2 regions of the Gottfriedia sp. NPDC056225 genome follow, and region 2 is predicted to be linked to the other one. Evidence: a T-box and tRNA genes for the amino acid it is inferred to sense, from the RefSeq annotation. Region 2 holds a T-box; the other holds one or more tRNA genes.
The links. The T-box of region 2 lies ahead of metG (methionine--tRNA ligase). A T-box ahead of a tRNA ligase gene usually reads a tRNA of that ligase, here a tRNA-Met.

Region 1 (11,101 bases), on a different contig from region 2:
AATGAAGCTGAATAATAAACTCATTAAACCCCAATCTTGTTAGATGTAATAATAAATGCTCAATTGCCGCTCTATTTGCGATTGGTAATAGTGGTTTAGGAATGTTGTTAGTAATTGGTAAAAGCCTTTGACCGTATCCTCCAGCTAAAATAACAACCTTCATTTGTTACCACCCCAATATGTTATACTAGTTAAAGAAGTATGCTTAATATTACATAAATATGACAAAAGGGCGTCCAGTAAAATTAGAACTGAACACCCTTTTTTATTTTATTGATTTAATAAATAATGCTTACCTTTTACTAAATAGTAAATGTTCTCTGCAATATTAGTTGCATAATCTGCAATTCTTTCAAGATATCTACAAATGAATGCCATTTGCAAAATATTTGCAACATGCTCAGGCGACTCAACAATACTCGACATTAAATTTCGTACAGTCGTTCCATATAACTCATCAACTAGATCATCAATTTCACCAATCTCTTTTGCAGCTTGTAAATCTTCAGTTCGGTATGCTTCTGAAGCTTTTGTTAACATATCTAAACCAAGTTCATGCATCTTTTCGATATTTTCTATAGGTAAGGTTTCTTGACGGCTACGAATACGAATTGTCGACTTTGCGATATTTACAGCATAATCTGCAACTCGTTCAAGGTCATGAGCAATCTTAATTGCCGTTAAGTTTCTTCTTAAATCCACTGCAACTGGCTGTTGTCTTGTTATTATGACTAAAATTAATTCATTAACTTCTTTTTCTAATTTATCGATTCGATCATCTTCATCAATGACTTCTAAAGCTAATTCAATATTTTCAGTTCGAAATGCATCCATACTCTTAACTACAGCTTTTTTTGTTTTCTCAGCTAGCTCGATGATCATTTCTTGTAATGATTTTAACTCTGTTTCAAATTGATTTCTCATATTATTGCCACCATTTCCCCTTCTATTAACCGAATCGTCCAGTAATATAGTCTTCTGTGCGTTTATCCTTAGGAGTCGAGAATAGTTTATTTGTATTTGAGAACTCAACTACCTCACCGCTTAAGAAGAAAGCAGTTTTATCAGAAACACGTGCTGCTTGTTGCATATTATGAGTCACGATAATAATACTAAAATCCTTTTTCAAATCATTGATTAATTCTTCAACTTTTAAAGTTGAAATAGGATCTAATGCCGAAGTAGGCTCATCCATTAAAATAACATCAGGTTCGATTGCAAGGCAGCGTGCAATACATAAACGTTGTTGTTGTCCCCCTGACAAGCCATGTGCGTTCTCATGTAAACGATCCTTAACCTCATCCCAAATCGCAGCACCTTTTAAACTTTTTTCAACAATTTCATTTAATGAGGCTTTATCTTTAATACCATGAATTTTTGGTCCGTAAGCAACATTTTCCCAAATTGACTTAGGAAATACATTTGGTTTTTGGAATACCATTCCTACATGAGTTCTTAATTCTTGTACAGGATAGTTTTTATCGAAAATATCTTGTTGACGGTAAAGAATTTTACCTTCTGTTCTAACTGTAGGCACTAGCTCAACCATACGATTTAAAGTTTTTAAATAGGTCGATTTACCGCAACCACTTGGACCAATAATTGCTGTTACTTCATTTTCATATATGCTTAAATTGATGTTTTTTAGCGCTTTATCTTGTCCATACCATAAATTTAAATTTTGAGTATCATAAACAATTGATTTTTTTGTGTTTGTATTTGTATCTTCAATATCTTCACTTTTAATATTATTTTCTCTATCTAATGTAACTGTCATAACTTCTATCCCCTCTCATCCTAAAGGAAGCATTCTATTGTTGTTTTAAAATGTTAACTAAACAATAGCTATAATTTATAATCTTTTTAATTCGGTAATTGATTACATGAATAATCATATCCTTAAACTATTAAACCTGTTTTAACCGAATGTAAAGATTATGTAAATAAGTTCAGAAGCTCTTTTAAATTAGATAAAAAAAAGAGAAGGGATTCTCCTTCTCTTTTATTGATTCTTATTTTGGTCGTCTTGACTATTTTGAGTACTTTGATTTTCAGTTGTGTCTTTTGGTTCATCATTGTAAACTGATTGTCTTTCTTTTTTTAATTTAAAGTACTCATCCATAATATCGCGGCCAATGTATTTATTGACAGGCGCTTGGTCAGTTTGTAACCAAGGAACTACAACTGAAAATGCAATTTCAGGATTGTCATATGGAGCATAGCCAGTCAATGTTTCATTATATGTTCTTGGTGCTTCTTTATAATTTTTACGATCAGGTCCATCATAGAAGGACTGGGCAGTACCTGTTTTACCAGCTATTTTATAGTCTACGCCTAAGAAATAAGGACGAGCAGTACCACCTTGTTCATTATATACTTTGATAAAACCTTGTTTAACTCGATTGATGTATGAATCCTTCATATCAATTCGATTTAAAACTTTTGTTTTTACTTCTGATCTAATTACTCCAGTATCTTCACCAATAGAAGGTTGTCTTAATTCTTTTGCAACATGCGGTTGAATTCTATAACCTCCATTTGCGATTGTCGATATATACTGAGCTAATTGAAGTGGTGTATAAGTATCATACTGTCCAATCGCCATATCTAGAAGGAAACCTGGGTTTTTGTCGACACCTTTAAATCCAATTGCTTCATTTGGTAAATCAATTCCAGTTTTAACACCAAGTCCAAACTGACTGAAGCTATTACGGAATGTATCAAACGCTTTTACATCGATATCCAAAGGTTTATTTGGAACATAATTTGCATGACCAATTGCCATTGCTGTTCGGAACATATAAACGTTTGAAGATCTTTTTAACGCATCTAAATCATTAATCCATCCCATATTACTATAAGATGATTTGATAGGTGTCCCTGCAATTTTAATCGGTGTATCGAATTGTCTTTGTCCAGGAACAATCGCTCCTGTTTGAAAACCTGTTAAAAGCGTTGCACCTTTTACTGTCGAACCCATCTCGTAAGATGAAGTAAGATTGCCTGTTGCATAGTCAATAACTTTATTTCTTCCTGTCTTTTTATCTTTAACAATTTGTTTACCTGACATCGCTAGAATTTCACCCGTATTCGGATTAATCATTGTAACGAATGCTCGGTCCAAATATTTACCATTTGAAGTTGCTTTTGCTTGTAAAAGCCTATTTTTTACAATTTCATCAACCTTACCTTGAAGCTCCATATCAATTGATAGTACTAAATCACTACCAGGTTCCCCTTCAGTAATCACCTTCGTATCAACAACATTTCCATTTGAATCAATAACATTTTGAGCTTTACCTTTTGTACCTCGTAAAACATCTTCATACTGCTTTTCGATATAACTTTTTCCGACACGATCATTACGATCATAGCCACGTGCTAAATAATAATCTACATTCTGAGCAGGTAAACCCTCTTTTTCAGAAGTAATATTACCTAAAATTGTGCGGAACGTATCACCGTAAACGTATTTTCTTTCCCAATTTGTTGTTACATCTACACCAGGAAGCTCGTCCAAATGTTCACTAACAGTTGCATATTCTTTTTCAGTAACTCCCTCACTTTTAATTGTTTGTGGAGTTAATGCATAACCTACGCTCATTTGCTTGTAAATTGCAAGGATTTGCAAGTCATTTGGACTAAACGAATTCATGTCAGCTTCTGTAATTTTATCAAGTTGTAAATTATAGTAAGCTTTGTTATATGCAGCATCATCATCTTTATTTTGAGCCTTTAGATCTTTATCTTCTTGTTTTGATACTAGTGTTTTTGCGTCTTCAGGATTTTTTAGTAACCAAAAATCCTTTCGATCTCTTTCAGTTATTTTATTAGTTGGCATCTTAATAAAAGTTTTTAACTTAGTAGCCATTTGTAATAGTTCACCAGACGTCGTACCTTTTTTCCTTGTATACGTGATTGTACGTAAAGGCTTATTATCTACTACAACCTTACCATTACGATCTAGAATTTTCCCCCTTGGTACAGCTTGATCGACGGTCATATTTTCTGTTCGCTCTAATTCTGATTTATAGTCTTCACCTTTTACAATTTGTACAACACCTAATCTTAGAATTAAAAAGGAAAATAGTACAAATACAAGGAAAAATAGAGTATTCAGTCGTGTGGGTAATGTAATTTTATATTTCTTAGGTTTATTCATCTTTTCTCCTCTTTTTTCTACCATTGCTTTCATTACGCGTATTATTATTTTATTGAATTGGAAACAGATTTACAGATATACTTTTGACAATTTAGTGAACTATCTTGTATTAAGCATGGTTAAATTCTAATTTCCTCATTACGAAATAGACCAAAAAGTGTCCTGTACCAAATAAACACATTAACAATGGAATAACTTGTTTCGCTGGAAACAATATAGTACAAACAATGAATACTGCAATTGAAAACATTCTACCACTATTCAAATAAACTTCACGTATCACTATATATTCCACTCGATATTCCCTGGCCTTATACGATTTTCCTATTATATCATATGTTAAAGATAAGTAAGGTACTAAAATGATTGGATACGCCAAAGAAATAATTGCACCATAAATAATCAATAATGAAAAATTAACTTTAAAAGCAATTACGAAAACCGCACTAAATAATAAAAATCCTCCAAGAAATATTGCTTTCATTCTAAAATTTTCTTTTATGATTCGAGTCACAATGTAATAAGTAATAAAGCTGATTAATGATGTTATTAATCCATACTTCCCTAAAGCAAACTCACTTCCAGTTGATAAGAAAATATAGATTGAAATGACAAACATAAAGATCCCTTCACGATTGCCTTGAAAGAAATTGGCATAAGTAACTTGTCGCCAATTCTCATTTAACTTTCTTTCCAAGATGACTCGTTTAATGTTGAACTCACTATCAAGTTCTCTTTTAATTAAAAAACAACTTAAGACAACCGCACAAACAAATAATAAAACTGCAGCCATAAATACAAAGTGATAACCTTTATTTCCAATCATGGAAGAAATGATTGCTCCAGCAATAAACGGCCCAAGCATTCCAGAAAATGAATTAACAAGCCCTAAAAAACCGTTAAAAAATTGCCTAGTCTCAGGCTCAGTCACTTCAAATGTTAATAAATTAAACGCCAAATAATAACAACCATTTCCAACTCCTAAAATAGCTCCGATTAATATCGTTGCTAGCAATGTCTTTGTTTCAAACACTAAAACAACAATATAGAAGATCGCTAAAAAAGAAATACCGATCCTAAGAATCACAACACGATCAACTGTTTTAGCTAATCTACCCGCAATCACGAAAGTCAGAGCTTGAAAAAATGCAATCGCAAATTGATACGAAGCTATCGGTAAATAATCATTTGACTGCTTCCATAAATAAACATTTACAAATGTACTAGATAAAGCTGTTGCCAAAGTAAATAATCCACCGACACTTAATAACAAAACTAAGTCTCTGTTTAGATCGACATCACCTAATAAAAATTTCCACCTACTCATAAAAACTCTCCTTTGTCTCATGAACTAGTTTTCCGAGTAAATGAAAATTTATCCTTTTATTTAACAAATATAAAAGATACTATCCTGAAGATTTAACGATTCGAGGTAAAAATAGATATCGCGCTTGAAAGGATTGGATACTGAGTTACAAATAAAACCGTTGAATCCGAAAAATGAAATCTGGAACCGAAGTGTATGGTTGAAGCTCAAATAAAAATGGGGAACGAGCGATGAATTACTTTACTAATTTTTTAATGTTTTTACTGATAAATGCTAAGTTAGCTGCACACTAATAAACTAATAAGGTTTACTTAAGTAAAATAAGGTATTATATTTGTTGAATAGATTCTCTTTAGAGACAAGAAAAGTAGGTGAACAAAGTGGGAAAATATCAATTAGATTATAAAGGTCAGCAAGCTGTTGCAAAGTTTCATGAAAAACAGACACCTGCCAAATTTGATAAAAAGATGCAACTTGAAAAAATGCGTGCGGAGTATTTGAAAAAAAAGCAAAAACAAACAGATAAATAATTTGAATGAAAACATAGGAAGACTAAAATCTTCCTATTTTTTAGTTCAAAAAGCAATTAAAAAAATTACTGCGACAAATAAAAAAGGGGCCATCCCTATGTCAATTATCCTGACTTTAGGATGACCCCTTCATGTTTTATAAATTATTTAGCAGCTTGGTATAACTCTTCTACTTTTTCCCAGTTTACTACATTCCAGAATGCACCAACATAGTCAGGGCGTTTGTTTTGGTAGCCTAGGTAGTAAGCATGCTCCCAAACATCTAAGCCTAGGATTGGAGTTTTACCTTCCATTAATGGTGAATCTTGGTTAGGTGTGCTAGTTACTTCTAACTCACCATTGTTTACTACTAACCAAGCCCAACCAGAACCGAAACGAGTTAATGCAGCTTGTGTAAATGAAGCTTTTAACTCATCTAGGCTACCGAATTTAGCGTTAATTGCTTCTGCAACTTCACCAACTGGAGTGCCTGTGCCTTCTGGAGTTAATAAAGTCCAGAATAAGCTGTGGTTAGCATGTCCACCACCATTGTTACGTACAGCAGTACGGATACCTTCTGGAAGTGCATCTAAGTTTGAAATTAATTCTTCAATTGAAGAAGCAGCTACTTCTTTGCCTTCTAAAGCAGCGTTCAAGTTAGTTACATATGTATTGTGGTGACGAGTGTGGTGAATGTTCATTGTTTCTTTATCAAAGTGTGGCTCTAATGCATCATAAGCATAAGGTAATTGTGGTAATTCGAATTTTGACATTTTTAAATTCCTCCCAAGGATAATAGTGAATTTCCATTTAAAGTTATCAAATATATTGAAAGATTTCAATAGTAATGCTCAGAAAAGGAAAATAATATAAAAAAGATTTACTTTTATCAGAATTAGATCCAAGGTTTAATAGCAATATTTAATAATCAAAACGAAAAAAGTCTCCAACGATAACGTTGAAGACTTTTTCACTGTTTAAGGAGTAAGAGGGATTCGAACCCCCGCGGGCTGTTACACCCCTGTCGGTTTTCAAGACCGATCCCTTCAGCCGGACTTGGGTATTACTCCATAATAAAATATTGGTAGCGGCGGAGGGAGTCGAACCCACGACCTCACGGGTATGAACCGTACGCTCTAGCCAGCTGAGCTACACCGCCAAATTATATAAATGGCTCCGCAGGTAGGATTCGAACCTACGACCACTCGGTTAACAGCCGAGTGCTCTACCACTGAGCTACTGCGGAATAATTTCCGTTGTCCTTAAGACAATATTTAATATATCATGCCTCTAATTAAACGTCAATGTAATTTTTCACTTTTTTTATTTTTTTTAGATATTAATTTATCTTAATAAACTTTTAGTGTAAATAATATGAATGTGAAGTTTGAAACTGCTCTAAAAGTTCATCTTCCCCACTAATCTTGCACTCCTGTATTTCTCCCCCTAATTCATAGTCCAGGCCAACTTACTATCCTTAATAAAACTTCTGCCCGCTCTTAATCTTACTCTTTTCATTCTAATTAAAGTTTAATATTCATTTTCAAAAAAAAGATTATAATATACAAAATAGCTCTAAAGATACATAATAAATTTCGGGAAGTGAAATAACATTTAATAAGAAAGGATGAGTTTATGAATATATTTAAACAATTTTGGTTTAGTTTATACTCTCCAAAAACAATATCAAGATATAGACTCCAAAAAATCGGTAAAACAATCTTTTTTCTATTCCTACTAGCAATTTTATATACTCTTCCTGGGTTCTTTTCATTGGAAAAAAATGTGAAGCTTCAGGTGAACAATGTTTCTGATTTGCTAAAAGAAAATATTCATACAATTTCTTTAAACAAAGGAACAATAGCCTTAAACGACAATACGCCATTCGAACAAAAGATTGGTGAATATAACTATGCTTTTTATCCAAATGAAACAGTTATGCCTACCAAATTAAAAAATGAACAGTTTGCATTTGTTGTATTAAAAAATAGAATAATCATGAAAAATGATAAAGGCGAGCAAGATTTCCCTTACCCTTCATTAAAATCAAAAGAAATAAATAAAGCGGGCGTTTCAAAATTTATTAAAAATATAAAAGAAGCTCTTCCAGTCATTTTAATCGCGTTATTTTTCCTATATTATTTTGGTTCATGTATCTTCATATTTTTACTTGCGACAATTTTAGCATTTTTAACAACTGTAATTAAGTCGACTAAACACCTACAGTTTAGACAACGCTTTGCAATGGTTTCATATAGCTTAACATTACCTACTGTTATTTATTTCTTACTTAGATTATTCGAAATAAATATTCCATTCCAAACTTTAATTTATATTGTAATTGCAGTTGTTATGTATACATTAACAATTCGAAATTTACCATCAAAAAAATAATCAATTTCCGAAGCGTTTACACGCTTCTTTTTTTATGGACTATTTCCTGGCTTCTTTTTGGAATATTCGGTGTGGACAAGCATATAGTCTACAAAAGGAGTGATTATTAATGAAAAGAATAGCTTTCTTATTCGGTGCATTATTACTTGGATATATAATTTTCTTCGACCTTAACGTAGGAACGATCCCTACTCAACATATTGCTACAGTAGCCAAAGCATCTAAATCAGAAACAAAAACATCCTCACTTCCAAAATATGAAAAAATCCAAGTAAAGAATGGAGATACTGTTTTAGGAATTATCGAAGATCTCAATCCCGATTTTAGCCAACCAATTAGCCAAATTACGAAGGATTTTACAGAGTTAAACGACGGCCTTCTACCGACTAAAATACAAAGTGGAAAATCATATAAATTCCCAATTTACTCTTCACAAAAGTAAATTTTGTGTTATATTTCTTTAGAACCAGTTGATAAAATGAGTAATCATGAAGAAAATATGATAATGTAGAAATATAAAAAATGAAATAAGTTATTTTTGAAGGAGCGAGTTACTCGTGAACGAAATTACACATAGAAGTAAAACACGTGCAGTTAAAGTAGGAAATGTAGTTGTTGGTGGAGCAAATGAGATTTCAATCCAAAGTATGACAACAACAAAAACACACGATGTTGAAGCAACAGTTGCAGAAATTAAACGACTTGAAGAAGCTGGATGTCAGATTGTTCGAGTTGCAGTACCAGATGAAAGAGCAGCTAATGCGATTGCTGATATAAAAAGACAAATTAATATACCACTTGTAGCAGATATTCACTTTGATTATAAATTAGCGCTTAAAGCAATTGAAGGCGGCGTAGATAAAATAAGAATTAATCCAGGTAATATTGGACGTAAAGAAAAAGTTGAAGCAGTTGTAAATGCAGCTAAAGCTAAAGGAATTCCAATACGTATCGGTGTTAATGCTGGTTCTTTAGAAAAACGTATTTTAGAGAAATACGGTTACCCAACTGCTGATGGAATGGTTGAAAGTGCATTACATCATATTAAAATTCTTGAAGACTTAGATTTCCATGACATCATTGTTTCAATGAAAGCATCAGATGTAAATCTTGCAATTGAAGCATATGAAAAAGCATCAAAAGCATTCGATTATCCTTTACACTTAGGTATCACTGAATCAGGTACACTATTTGCTGGTACAGTTAAAAGTGCTGCTGGTTTAGGTGCAATCATAAGTAAAGGGATCGGAAACACAATGCGTATCTCTTTAAGTGCAGACCCAGTTGAAGAAATAAAAGTTGCTAGAGAATTACTTAAATCTTTCGGCTTATCTTCAAACGCTGCAACATTGATTTCTTGCCCTACTTGTGGACGAATCGAAATTGACTTAATTAGTATTGCAAACGATATTGAAGAATATATTTCAACACTAAAAGTACCAATTAAAGTTGCCGTACTAGGATGTGCAGTAAATGGACCTGGTGAAGCACGTGAAGCTGATATTGGAATTGCTGGAGCACGCGGTGAAGGATTACTATTCCGCCACGGGGAAATCGTTCGTAAAGTACCTGAAGCAACAATGGTTGAAGAATTAAAACGTGAAATCGACATTATCGCAAAAGAAAAACTTGCTGAACTAGAAGCAGCAAAAGGCTAAAGAGACAAAGAAACAGTCTCCCCTAGCTTTTAATAACGTTGTAAACAAAGAGGCCTCCTAAGAGTCAGCGTAACTGACAAATAGGAGGCCTCTTTTTTCATATTAAGAAAGACTATGTATAACTGCATCTTCGCCTAAGGCACGATTGGCAGTTTACGTTAATATAAGCCTTTCTAGAATGGGGGTATCTTGTTAGAATTTTATTATTAGAGTGGAATTTATGCTCACCTTATATTGATATTTAATAGATTTCTTCACTTTTTTAAGCAATTTTTTTTAAAAAAGTGCAAATTTATTGATTTTCCATTGTGTGCATCGATCTTTGAACAATTAATTAGATGAAATACCCTAACCGGTATTAGTATTTCCCTATCTAAATTGGGGTCCAACGGAGTTTAATTGCAGTTTCGCTAATTTTATTTGCAGTTTTACTGATTTTATTTGCAGTGTTTCCTTCATTTGCTCTGTTCACAGCTTTATTTGAACTTTCAAGTTTTTATTTGCAGCTAATCTTCATCTCAACTACTCTTCCTCTAAATACTTAGTAGGATGCCCATTTCAAACATTTTGGACACCCTACTGTTTACACGTTCCTACTAGATCGAATAATCCTGAGGGATAAATACCTTTAATTCATTAGGGCGTACAAATACTCGTTCTCCAAGTTGAATATTTAAATCATAAAATAATTCGTTCATTAATTCGATTTCGACATAATCATTTGTGTCTTCTCGAAGGACTTCGACGTATACAATTGGCCCCACTGCATGAATATGAGTAATGATTGCACTTATTGATGTTTGATTTGTTTCAATTTTTTCGATTGATATTTGATGAGGTCGGACATAACCTGTAACTTCTTTATGATCTCTTTCCACTTGCTCCTGTAATGGTATTTCTAGACCACCACTTATTAAATTTCCTTTATTAATCCGTCCATGGAACAAGTTTACTTTTCCAAGAAAATCATAAACAAACGGGCTTGCAGGTGTATGATAAACTTCTTCCGGGGTACCTATTTGCTCAATTGTTCCCCCATTCATAATGACCA
Region 2 (11,101 bases):
TAACCGGTATAGGTATTATCCCATCTAATTTCGTATTCTAGGTAATTTAATTGCAGTTTTACCAATTTTATTTGCAGACTCTCTATTTTTATTTGCAGTTCGGCCATTATTTGCAGTTTCTGACTGCTTATTTGCACGTTTTACAATCTTAATTGCACATCCATCCCCCTTATTTGCACTCCAACTTTTTTATAAACGTCTCTTCTTTCAATTACACTCTATAAAAAAAAATGAGGATGCCCAAAATTGGGACATCCTATTTTTAATCTTTTTATCAAGAACTAGCTTCATACTTAGTTTCATATGTCTTTACTTTTTTAAATAAATTGGTGAAGATCGTTAGACATGGTAAGAGCCATAAAAAGATTGCATATGGTAAATACTGATGTAATTTCATATTAATGACAGTACCGCTCATGATCGCAAGAACATTCCAAGGAATCATCGCTGGAAATAATAGAGTCGTGTCTGCCATTAGCCGTGCCAATTCTTCTTTATTATATTTATTTGACCAATGGACTAAAAAAGATCGACCCGTTAATATAATTGGCATCGTTTGGTTTCCTGCAATGACACATATGACGGCTGTTGCGCCAATCGTTTTCAGTGAATCAGATATCATTGAAGTTGAGGTTTGAAGCCATTTATCTAGCATCGGCTGAATAATATTGAGTTCCTCCAATAAAGCATTATAAACCCCTGCTATGGCAATAAATAGTAATAAACTATACATATGACTTAGTCCTCCACCAAGCCCTTCGATCCCTTGCCAAAAAGAATTTACAATTTTACTAAACGAAATTCCATTAAATAATGCTATTAAACTACCTGATAATATACTAATCACGTAAGAATAAATAATATTAATTCTAAATAAAACGAGTACAACTAATAATACTGGTGGTATAAATTGTATGAACGATACATTCTTATTGCTCACGATTGCATGATGAGCTTCTGTAATGTCTTTAGCAAATTGTAAATCCATTATGCTAAAAAATAGGATTGTGACAATCACGGCAGTAATTGATGTAAAGAGCATAGCTTTACCTTGTTTTTTTACAGTCGTTTCAAGAATATTAGCTAAAAGTTGATGTGCACTTGAAAATGGTGAAGTTCGATCACCTACAAATGCCCCTGAAATAACCGCCCCTGCAGAAATTTCAACTGGAATATGTAGTAATATCGCACTACTAATAAGTGGCACCCCTAAAGCACTTAATGTTCCAATCGATGATCCTAAAATCATTGAAAAAATCATCGTCGTTAGAAAACAAAACACAAAAAAATGATGTGGATTAATTGCTTGCAATGTAATAGAAACCATTGAAGTAATCGTCCCTGATAAATACCAAGAAGGAAGCAAAAAACTAATTAAGAATAAAATAAAAAGTACTATTTTAACTTTACCGACTCCTTGATAGCTTAACCTCATTATACGTCTAACTTTATATCCCCTTTTTAAACTTAAAATGAGTAAAAAAATTAGCCCAGGTAAAATTCCAAATACTAGAGAAATATGTAATACAACGGAACTAATAATTCCAGCTAAAGTTACTAATATTAAAAAACTTGCCTGTTTAACCGAATATTGATCCATTCTTATCCTTCTTTCAAATAAATTTAATACGCACTGTTTACATATGATTTATTAATTATATAAGCATTCGAATAATAATACACTAAAAAGCACTACTTCATTTTTAAAAGTAATGCTTCAAAACTTATTAAACTATTTAACTAAAATGAATATCCGTTCCATAATGTACTAATTTTAATTTTCTTGCGACTGCTTGTGATGCGTAATTATCCCACGATGTACTATATAATGCTGTTCGTCCCTGACTTTGAATGTCCGCAGCCCATGCTTTTGAAACGATTACCCCATATTCTTTTCCACGAAAATCCGCAAGTGTATATACACTTGCCTCGGAAGCTTCGCCAGTTTGCCTTGCACTGCAACAAATTGAAACGGCAATATTATTCTCAATAATGGCATAACAAGGTTCCTTTAATTCTAACTCTTCATATGTATAAGGGAAGTTTGGAAGTAAACATTGTTTATTTGAATTGTTAATTTTTACTGCCTTTGGTGATACTGCACTAACTCGTTCAAATACATATGCTGGCCCAATCCATAGATCGTCTATCTGATTATTTTTACTTAAAATTTGTAGGATATTTACGAAAGGTATACTTGAATTTTCATTTAAGACATTCTCCAATATACTTAGGTCCTCTTTGTTTAGACTATCTAAATACTTGATCACATTTCCTTCCCTTGTACTTCCTATATAAAATCTTGGCGCTATGTCATATGGTGGTTCATTAATATGTGTTATTTTACCTTTTTCATTGTGTTTAAATAATACTTTACTATGCATTTCCATAAGATGTAGCTCAGATTTCAATAGAATTCCCCCTAATTTATCAATTAGTTACTTTATCTGTTTAACTTTTACGAAAGTACCCTTTGCCGATTTTTCAATGGCTTTTCTATTCATTTTTGCAATTTTAATAGATAAAAGAGAGGATTGTTGGACAGTTTTCCCGTCTAGCGAAACAGATAGATCAATTATCCTTTTTTTCCCTTTTCTATGAACGTCATAATCTTGTTCATTCTCTTCAAGCTCAACTTTTGCATTTAAACGATTAATTAACGCTAAAATTTCACGATCATTGCTCCCTTGAATTAATTTTATAAACTGCATATCGTCTAATAATAAATCATCCAAACTAATAACCGCTTTATTTAATGCAAGTTTTATAATCTTTGCAAGTGAATCGTAAGAATAGATACTGATTGGACCTAAAAAATAATCGATAGCGAGCTTATAGTAAATTTCTGTAAACCACTCTGCCATTTCAATCGAGTTTACACAGATTTCTCCATTTACAATAATTAAAGAATTTAAAAATGCTTCTATTTCATTTTTAGGTGTTCCGAAATAATGATACATATCTCTTAGTGTGTAATCTATTCGATCTGCACATAGCTTTGGTAGCTCTTTTTCAAGTAGTTCCCATCTGTCTATGTCAAAAATCACTTGAATATCAATAGCATATTTTTGAAGTATGGAAGGGATTTCAGAGTTTAAAATGACTTTTTCAAAAATTGTTTCATGATAATTTTCTTCATTTATATCGAAAACAAAATCAATAACATGAGAAAATGCCGTATGGGATACGTCATGTAATAAACCAGCTATTTGTTCCTCTACAGAACCTCCTAGCCTCTTTATTAGCAGCATCACCCCGATTGAATGATCGTAACGAGTACCATTAAAACGATTATCCACTAAATAAGTAGCGCCAGCTTGATGTATATTCTTTAATCGTTGAATAGGTTTCGTATTTATTAATTCCACAAGTACTTGATCTATTTTGTATTGCCCATAAAATTCATCATTTAATAACATTCTATTCTCCCTTTCTTGGTTATATTTGAAATTGCATCTCTTTCACGTAAACAGCATCTCCAGTAATTTCTACTTCATAATTCGAATTAACTTTTTTAACTTTTACTTTTACACGTCCGTCTTTCTCGATTTCTGTACCTTGTTCAACAACTAATTCAATTTCATCATTTACACCTTTATTAATATATTTAGCATAATACGCTCCCATAATGCCAGAGGCAGTTCCTGTAACTGGATCTTCCATTGTACCTGAAAATCCCGAAGAAAAATGACGTGCATGGAAATCTGCATTTGAATCATATGTTTCTAAACAAAAAGGATGTACAGACGCTTTCGGAATTTCACTTAATATACTAGGAAATAATCGATTATTAGGCTTCATTTTATCAAACGAAGACAATTTTTTAATTGGTAAAAGTAGGTTCCAAGCACCAGTGCTTCCATATAAAACTGGTAAGCTTAAATCAATTTCCTCTACACTAATACCGATTGAAGATGCTAACTCATCTAAAGATCCATTGAATTCTTCAAACTCTGGAGCTTTTTGTTGCATTGTAATAGAAATTTCACTATTAGACTGACAAATCGTAATTGGTAAAATTCCAGCTCTTGTTTCAATTGTTAATGCATTTTTAAATTCAATTATTCCTTTTGTAACTAACGCATATATTACAGCCATTGTTCCGTGCCCACATAAATCCATTTCATGGCCCGGTGTAAAATAACGTATTTTAAAATCAGCAACATCGGATTTTAAGAGAAAAGAAGTTTCATTAAATCCTACTTGTTTTGCAATATCTTGCATTTCGCTCTCCGTCAGAAAATCTCCATCTAAAACAACCCCAGCTGGATTTCCTTTATTAGGTATTTTACTAAAGGCATCATAGTGATATACAGTAATGTTTTTCATTTTTCCACCTCAATTAATTACTATTATTCATTAATTATATATTTTCTGACATCAATCGAAAAATAGAAAGTCCTTGTAAAGAAATATTAGTTGCATGTATGACCTTCGTTTAGTTCAACAAAATTACAATTTCGTAAATCTATGATTATAAATTTTCCCAATATTTTTAATGTTAATATTTTGATAAAATGTAATTAATCTTACAACTTTTGGAGGAATATATGTCATTATTCATTACAGCTTTCGGTATAAAGTTTCTAGTATGTATTTTGTTTACGCTAATCTGCTTCTTAATTGCATGGCCTGTAGGATTGTATTTTAAATACAAAGATGCACAAAAAATGAAAGAAGTATTACGCGATCAGCCACTTAATAGACGGAAATACTGGTTAAAGCAATTTTTAAAGTTAAGTTTATCGATTTTGGCTTTTTATGTTATCTCTTTTATCATTGCAATTTATTTTAAAATGTCTTTCTCATCAACAGCACCATTTGTTGGACTTTTCTCTCTATTAATCATGCTGTATATTAAATTCGCCCCACGCACAACTGGTGAAGCGACACCTGATGTTGACGGTTGGTATAAAACATCTATTATCATCGACCCTGATGAATATTTTACTTCAACAGGTGCAACAATTATTTTTGGATCATTTATTTTTACTGCTTTTGAATTTATAAATGTTCTTTATTAAAAACTTTAAATGATTAATCTGAAAGAAGAGCATTGCTGCTCTTCTTTTTTAGATTGGTGAAAAATGAGTTTGAAATTAAAGTCCAACATTTCATAGTTAAGAAAAGTGGTTATGGTGGAATTAAATTAAGGCCTGATATGAGTGTGTAATTTTCATATTCACGCATTTTGCGATTGAATGAACCCTTCATAAGTATCTTCAATTTATTTTTAAAAATAAACTAGGTTTGATTTCAACACTCTGGAAAGAAGAGCATTACGGCTCTTCTTTTCCTTCATATAGTAGATTCATTTATTAATCGCTCTAGTTCTTCATCTATTCTGCTAATATCAATTCTTTCAAATAGAGGTTTCACATCGTTTAATTTTACTAAATTAGAAGATATTTCATTCCATTCAAAGCTTGGTATATTTAACATTTCTTTTATTTCATTACTAGAAAACGGTAGAAATGGATGTAAAATTTGCGCTAAATTGGAAATTGCATAAATACAACTTGCCATTGTATTATGACACTCTACGGGACTCTCTTTGACTTGCTTCCAAGGCTGAGCTTCATCAAAGTATTTGTTTGCAGATCGGATAAACTCAAAAATTTCCTCTAATGCTTTTTTGAAATTAGTCGCTTCAATATGTGAGCCTACAATCTTGTAAAGTCTTGTAATCCCTAAACGAATTGTTTTGTCTATTTCTCCCTCTAGGACCTCTCCATTATAGTATTTTTCAATGAACTTTAATGTGCGGTTTATAAAATTACCGTATGCTCCAAGCAATTCACTATTATGACTGTATATAAATTCCCTCCAAGAAAAATCAGTGTCACGATTTTCCGGTGCATTCATTGTTAAAAAATAACGGATTGAATCTGGGTGATATTTTTTGATTATATCCGGGACCCACACTGCCCAGTTTTTACTAGTAGATAATTTTTTCTTCTCAAGTGTTAAATATTCATTAGAAACGATATGGGTTGGAAGCGCCTCTTTCTTAAGACCAATTAAAATTGATGGCCAAATGATTGTATGGAATGGAATATTGTCTTTTCCGTGAATATAATAAGATCTTGTTTCTTTATTCCAAAAGTTTGCATCATCTTTATTGGTTATACTTGCCCATTGTTTACTTGCTGAATAATATCCAGACACTGCTTCGATCCATACATAAATTTTCTTCTGTTCATATCCTTTAACTGGTACGCTTACTCCGTTTGGTAAATCTCTCGAAACGGCTCGGTCATGGAGTCCTTCGTTTAAATAACGCTCAGTTAATTGGATCGCATTTGAACGCCAGTTTCCGTTTTCTTTAGAAAAATTATAATATTCCTTTAGTTCATCTTGTAATTTGCTTAATGAAAAATAAAAATGCTCTGTCTTTTTAACAGATGGAGGATTACCACATAGTTTACAAGTTTTATTTAATAAATCTAAAGGATCTAAAATCGCAGAACAAAAATCACACTGATCTCCACGAGCATGCTGACCACAATTTGGACATGTTCCTTCAACATATCGGTCTGGGAGAAACTGTTGATATTCTTCACAATAGCATTGTTCAATCTCCTTTTTATAAATTAATCCATTTTGCAATAAATTTAGAAAAATGTCTTGAACGGTTTTATGATGATGTTCTGCGTCCGTTCTTGTATAACAATCATAGGTAAATCCCAATGCTCTAAAATTATTTTCGAATTCATTGTGGTAACGATCTGCAATTTCTTTATAAGTCACTTTTTCTTGTTTTGCTTTAATTGCAATTGGTGTTCCATTACAATCACTTCCTGAAACATACAACACATTCGCCTTTTTTAATCGATAATATCGAGCTAGAATATCACCGGGCAATAAAGCAGCAATATGACCTAAATGCAAGGAACCATTTGCATAAGGCCAAGCTCCACCAATAAAAATATCCATATATAATTCCTCCTAATGTTTATAAAATACAAAAAAACCTCGCCCCTATCTTTAACAGATAAGGACGAGGTTTAAAATCCACGTGGTACCACCTTAGTTCACAACGTATTTGCATACAATTGTCTTTACAAGTACGAGCATGGTTGCTGATACTGTGACTTTGATAACAAGTGCCAACTCTTGTCGCAGCCTACTAATAATTAGTTTACGTTCAGTACGAAGCTCCGAGGCCATTTTTCAAATGAGTATTCATGCTTCTTTTCAGCTACCAAAGCTCTCTGTAAAAAATAACTCCATTCTACTTTTCCTCTTCATTGCCTATATTTAGATGTTAAAAAGATTTTATATAAATGATATTGGAAAGTCAAACTATTTATGAAGAATGTTAAGTTTCTATCTATATCATATTTGATGCAGATTAAAAGTTGATTCATTTACTAAGTTTTTTGTCGAAACAATCATTATTATGTGTGAAGGGATTTTAAAATGAAAGTTAAATATATTCAATAATCAATGTTTTAGGAGGAGAAATCATGTCTAACTGGAAGACTGCATTATTTGAATTACAAAAAACAGATATGTCATTTTCGACGTTTAAAGAGGTAAAAGCTGAGCACTTAGATTTCAATAATGTAAGCTTGGCTAATTCAAAATTTACAAATGCCAATATGAGAAATTTAGAATTGAATGATGTGAATTTATTTGGTACCCAAATAACTGATGTCAATTTATCTAATTCGAAAATACAAAATGGTAATTTAAGAGATTTAGTCATTGATCACGTTCATTTGGCTGGCACAAGCTTTCGTAACATTGTTGTTCCTGAAGATCTTAATCATGATAATCAATCAAATTCTATTAAATTTGAAAAATGCAATCTAACAAATACCCAGTTTACAGACTGTGATTTGAGTAATATCGAAATTAGTAATTGTAATCTGACGGGGATGAAAGTAAATGGAATCTTAATTGAAGATTTACTAAATAGTTTTAGCGAAAGAAAATAATTTTTTCTATATTAAAAGAGGCTATCTCAAAAGTTCATCAACTTTAGAGATAGCCTTTTTTTTCTTTATTTAATGGTCGTCCAGAACGACATTTCTGTTGGTATTTCCTGTTAACTGCGCCTCAAACATATCAATTATATGCATAAATCGATCCGCTTCTCTAAATACATGATCTGCAAGTAGTGGATGAATAATACTTTTAATTCGGCAAGCTTCAATTAAATCGCGAGCCGTTTTCTTAAACTCTCTAAGCGATTTTACTGAAACACGGTTTTCATTAAGGAATTGATCAAGTATCGGGACGGTTTCCGATTGCGGTCTCATTGATTCTAAGTCTACAGCCTGGTATAAAAGTTGGTCGAAATCATGGCTAAATTCTCTGGCTTGATCGACTAATTTTCTTTCTGATGGATCTAAAAGATGTCCAATAAATTTTGCATGGTCTGCCATAATTCTTAAAAAGAAAACATTCTCTTGTATAATTGCAGCTGGTAGCGGCTGAAGTTGACCATTATTCAATTCGGTTAAGCGATTTGCGAAATATGCTGCTTCTCTGCTAGTATGGTCAACTAATAAAGGAAAGTTATTACCCGTTATTTTACAAGTAAGAAGTAAATTAAGAATTTTCCTCTTATATGCCCAAATCATCGAAGCTGACTGATGTACCTCATTATTAAACTGTTTAATTTGCTGAGGATCCGTTTGTACTGAAAATGATTGTGCTTTATTTCCAATCGTATCAAACACATTATAAAAATGGTCTGCCTCTTGAATTAACTCTGTATCATCACAATTGAACCCTAGTTTAAGAAAAAGGGAATGCTCTTTCATGATCCTCGACCAGAACAGTATCTCATCCAAGGACCGCGCTACAAACGCATCTGACATCAGGACCCCTCCTAACTCTATTTCACTTCCCTTTCTAATATATTGATATTACAATTAAATATTACCTTTACATCTTATTAAAGTGGAATTGTCTACTAGATTCCTATAACGATAAAATTTCATAAAAAAAGCATTACTTCAAATCGAAGCAATGCAATATATTTCCATTCATTATGATTTCAAAATATCATGGTCAACGTAACGATTACCATTTAACTGGCTAATGACATTAATCGCAACTTTTGCTCCGTCACCTGCCGTAATAATTGTGTGCACGCTCGAGCCAGCAACAGTACCCGCTGCCCATATTCCATCAATATTTGTTTTACCTGTTGAATCAACATCAAATATAGTCTTAATGCGCGGTTCTGTACCAGACTTTGTATTTAGCCCAATTTTTTCAGCTAATTCAACACTTAAGCCTGTAGCTAAAATAACTTGCTTCCCTTCATAAGTAGCCGTTTCAGTTTCAATAGTGAATGAATTTTCTGTTGGAACTATGTTTTGCACAGTTCCCTGAATAATTTCACCACCAAATTTTCTAACTTGATTTTTTCCTGTTTCGACTAAATCTGGGCCAGTAATTTCTGATACCCCATAGTGATTTTCAATCCATGCTTTTTTCGTGATACTTTTGTCATTATCTAGGACTAAAGTTTTTTTACCAGCTTTTGCTGCAAATAAAGCAGCACTTGCTCCTGCAGGTCCGGCGCCAATAACTACGATCTCATACATTTTCAAATCGCTCCCTTTTACAGATAAGATTGATTTAGTACAGTAATACTAATTCTGCCGGCGCCTTATTTATCCCTGCAAGAATAAATAACAAATTATTTAAATCCTGGGAAATTAGAGAGATCCGAATAATTAATCCATAATAGTACAAATCCAATAATGCCTAATAATAATATTGTAAAAGTTTGTTTAAACGAATCTTTCACTCGAATATGTGCAATTATTCCACCGATTGCTACAACTCCTAATAATAATCCACCAGCTGGGATCCAACTTGCTTCCCAAAATCCAATGATTAATGAAGCTACACCAATCAATTCCACTAATCCAGTAATGACTCTAAACCACTGTGGTAATTTCAGATGATTAAAGCTTTCAACACTTGAACTAGAACCAAAAACTTTACCAAACCCAGCAATCAAAAACATAAGAGCTAATAAAATTTGTAATATAGTTGATAAAATATCCACTTTTTATCACCCCTTTGCTTAATATATATGCAATTTTAAAAAGAACATATTACTTTAAAATACTTATTTCACTTAAAATTTTGATTAGAACGTTTATTAAAATTGTAAAATATTGTTAAAACCATCGATTAAACTTGCTTTCATTTTGATAATTACAAATTGAAAAAGCTCATTTTAAGCAAAATAAAAAAGCAGTTTTACCTGCTTTGTTATTTCATTATTAAATTATTTAACTACGTTTTTAGCCTAAAAAAGTAATAAGCAAATTTAAACGCTAATACTTATCTACAATTATTTAAAGCCCAAAATGCTGTTTCGCTAATTCCTTATATCTTATTTCGTCAATATCCTCTTTTGTCACTACTCCGTTAATCCATTGAGTAAATGAGCTATTCGTTAATGTTTTATTCCCTTCAGCTGTAAGTTGAGTAATTAAAGGATTTTTATTAAATGGAGATTCCTTATGCTCAGCAATGATTGTTTGGATCTCATTAAATTCAGATACATCCGAAATTATGTCATTTGAATCAAAGGCGTAACCAATTCTCCAATTAGAATCTTTATGCTTTAGCTTTAATAACAATACATAATCCCCATATTCAGTGTCCTTTTTCTCGATTCGGAATTCACCATTACTCGAACTGATCATCTCTCCAGTTAAGGGTACTGCTCTTAAAGGGAGATTTGCGCCAAATCCTGTATCGACTAAATACGTTTCTTCATTATGCGTTAAAAGGATTGTGACATGTGTTCTTCCAAATGTAGGATATTTTTGAGTTACATTGTCATACACAACACCTCTTGATAACCTAACGTTAAAACCATTTTCTAGTAAAAATAAATATAATAAAGAATTCAATTCATAGCAAAGTCCGCCCTCATTTTTTACTAATAATTTGATTATTAAATTCTCTCGTGTAATTCCTTGAGTTTTATTTTTCATAATATAAAGATTTTCAAAAGGAATATTTTTTGCTGTCTTTTCGAGAATTAAATCTAAATGACTAAAACTAAGTTCTTCTTGAATTTGTAATCCAATTCTTTTTCGAAACAATAAGTTAAACT

Region 1: it encodes a tRNA-Met, which carries the amino acid that the T-box ahead of metG (methionine--tRNA ligase) is inferred to sense. The anticodon was not compared.

The regions. Positions count from the first base shown of each region.
Region 1 covers NZ_JBHJTJ010000014.1:92,019-103,119, forward strand. Annotated here, with positions in the region: gene ACFCYN_RS11750 (nucleotidyltransferase family protein) at 1-163, opposite strand, end outside; gene phoU (phosphate signaling complex protein PhoU) at 271-924, opposite strand; gene pstB (phosphate ABC transporter ATP-binding protein PstB) at 950-1,777, opposite strand; gene ACFCYN_RS11765 (peptidoglycan D,D-transpeptidase FtsI family protein) at 2,003-4,162, opposite strand; gene ACFCYN_RS11770 (MFS transporter) at 4,272-5,489, opposite strand; gene ACFCYN_RS11775 (hypothetical protein) at 5,870-6,019, shown strand; gene ACFCYN_RS11780 (superoxide dismutase) at 6,163-6,771, opposite strand; tRNA gene ACFCYN_RS11785 (tRNA-Ser) at 6,979-7,068, opposite strand; tRNA gene ACFCYN_RS11790 (tRNA-Met) at 7,081-7,157, opposite strand; tRNA gene ACFCYN_RS11795 (tRNA-Asn) at 7,170-7,244, opposite strand; gene ACFCYN_RS11800 (DUF1189 domain-containing protein) at 7,634-8,392, shown strand; gene ACFCYN_RS11805 (hypothetical protein) at 8,502-8,834, shown strand; gene ispG (flavodoxin-dependent (E)-4-hydroxy-3-methylbut-2-enyl-diphosphate synthase) at 8,950-10,050, shown strand; gene ACFCYN_RS11815 (sulfate/molybdate ABC transporter ATP-binding protein) at 10,647-11,101, opposite strand, start outside.
Region 2 covers NZ_JBHJTJ010000005.1:140,071-151,171, reverse strand. Annotated here, with positions in the region: gene ACFCYN_RS06140 (Na+/H+ antiporter NhaC family protein) at 275-1,600, opposite strand; gene ACFCYN_RS06135 (GNAT family N-acetyltransferase) at 1,737-2,411, opposite strand; gene ACFCYN_RS06130 (HD domain-containing protein) at 2,439-3,419, opposite strand; gene ACFCYN_RS06125 (PhzF family phenazine biosynthesis protein) at 3,439-4,329, opposite strand; gene ACFCYN_RS06120 (hypothetical protein) at 4,551-5,024, shown strand; gene metG (methionine--tRNA ligase) at 5,299-6,936, opposite strand; T-box leader at 6,994-7,260, opposite strand; gene ACFCYN_RS06110 (pentapeptide repeat-containing protein) at 7,470-7,943, shown strand; gene ACFCYN_RS06105 (DUF2935 domain-containing protein) at 8,013-8,831, opposite strand; gene ACFCYN_RS06100 (FAD-dependent oxidoreductase) at 9,003-9,566, opposite strand; gene ACFCYN_RS06095 (DoxX family protein) at 9,662-10,036, opposite strand; gene ACFCYN_RS06090 (arylamine N-acetyltransferase family protein) at 10,332-11,101, opposite strand, start outside.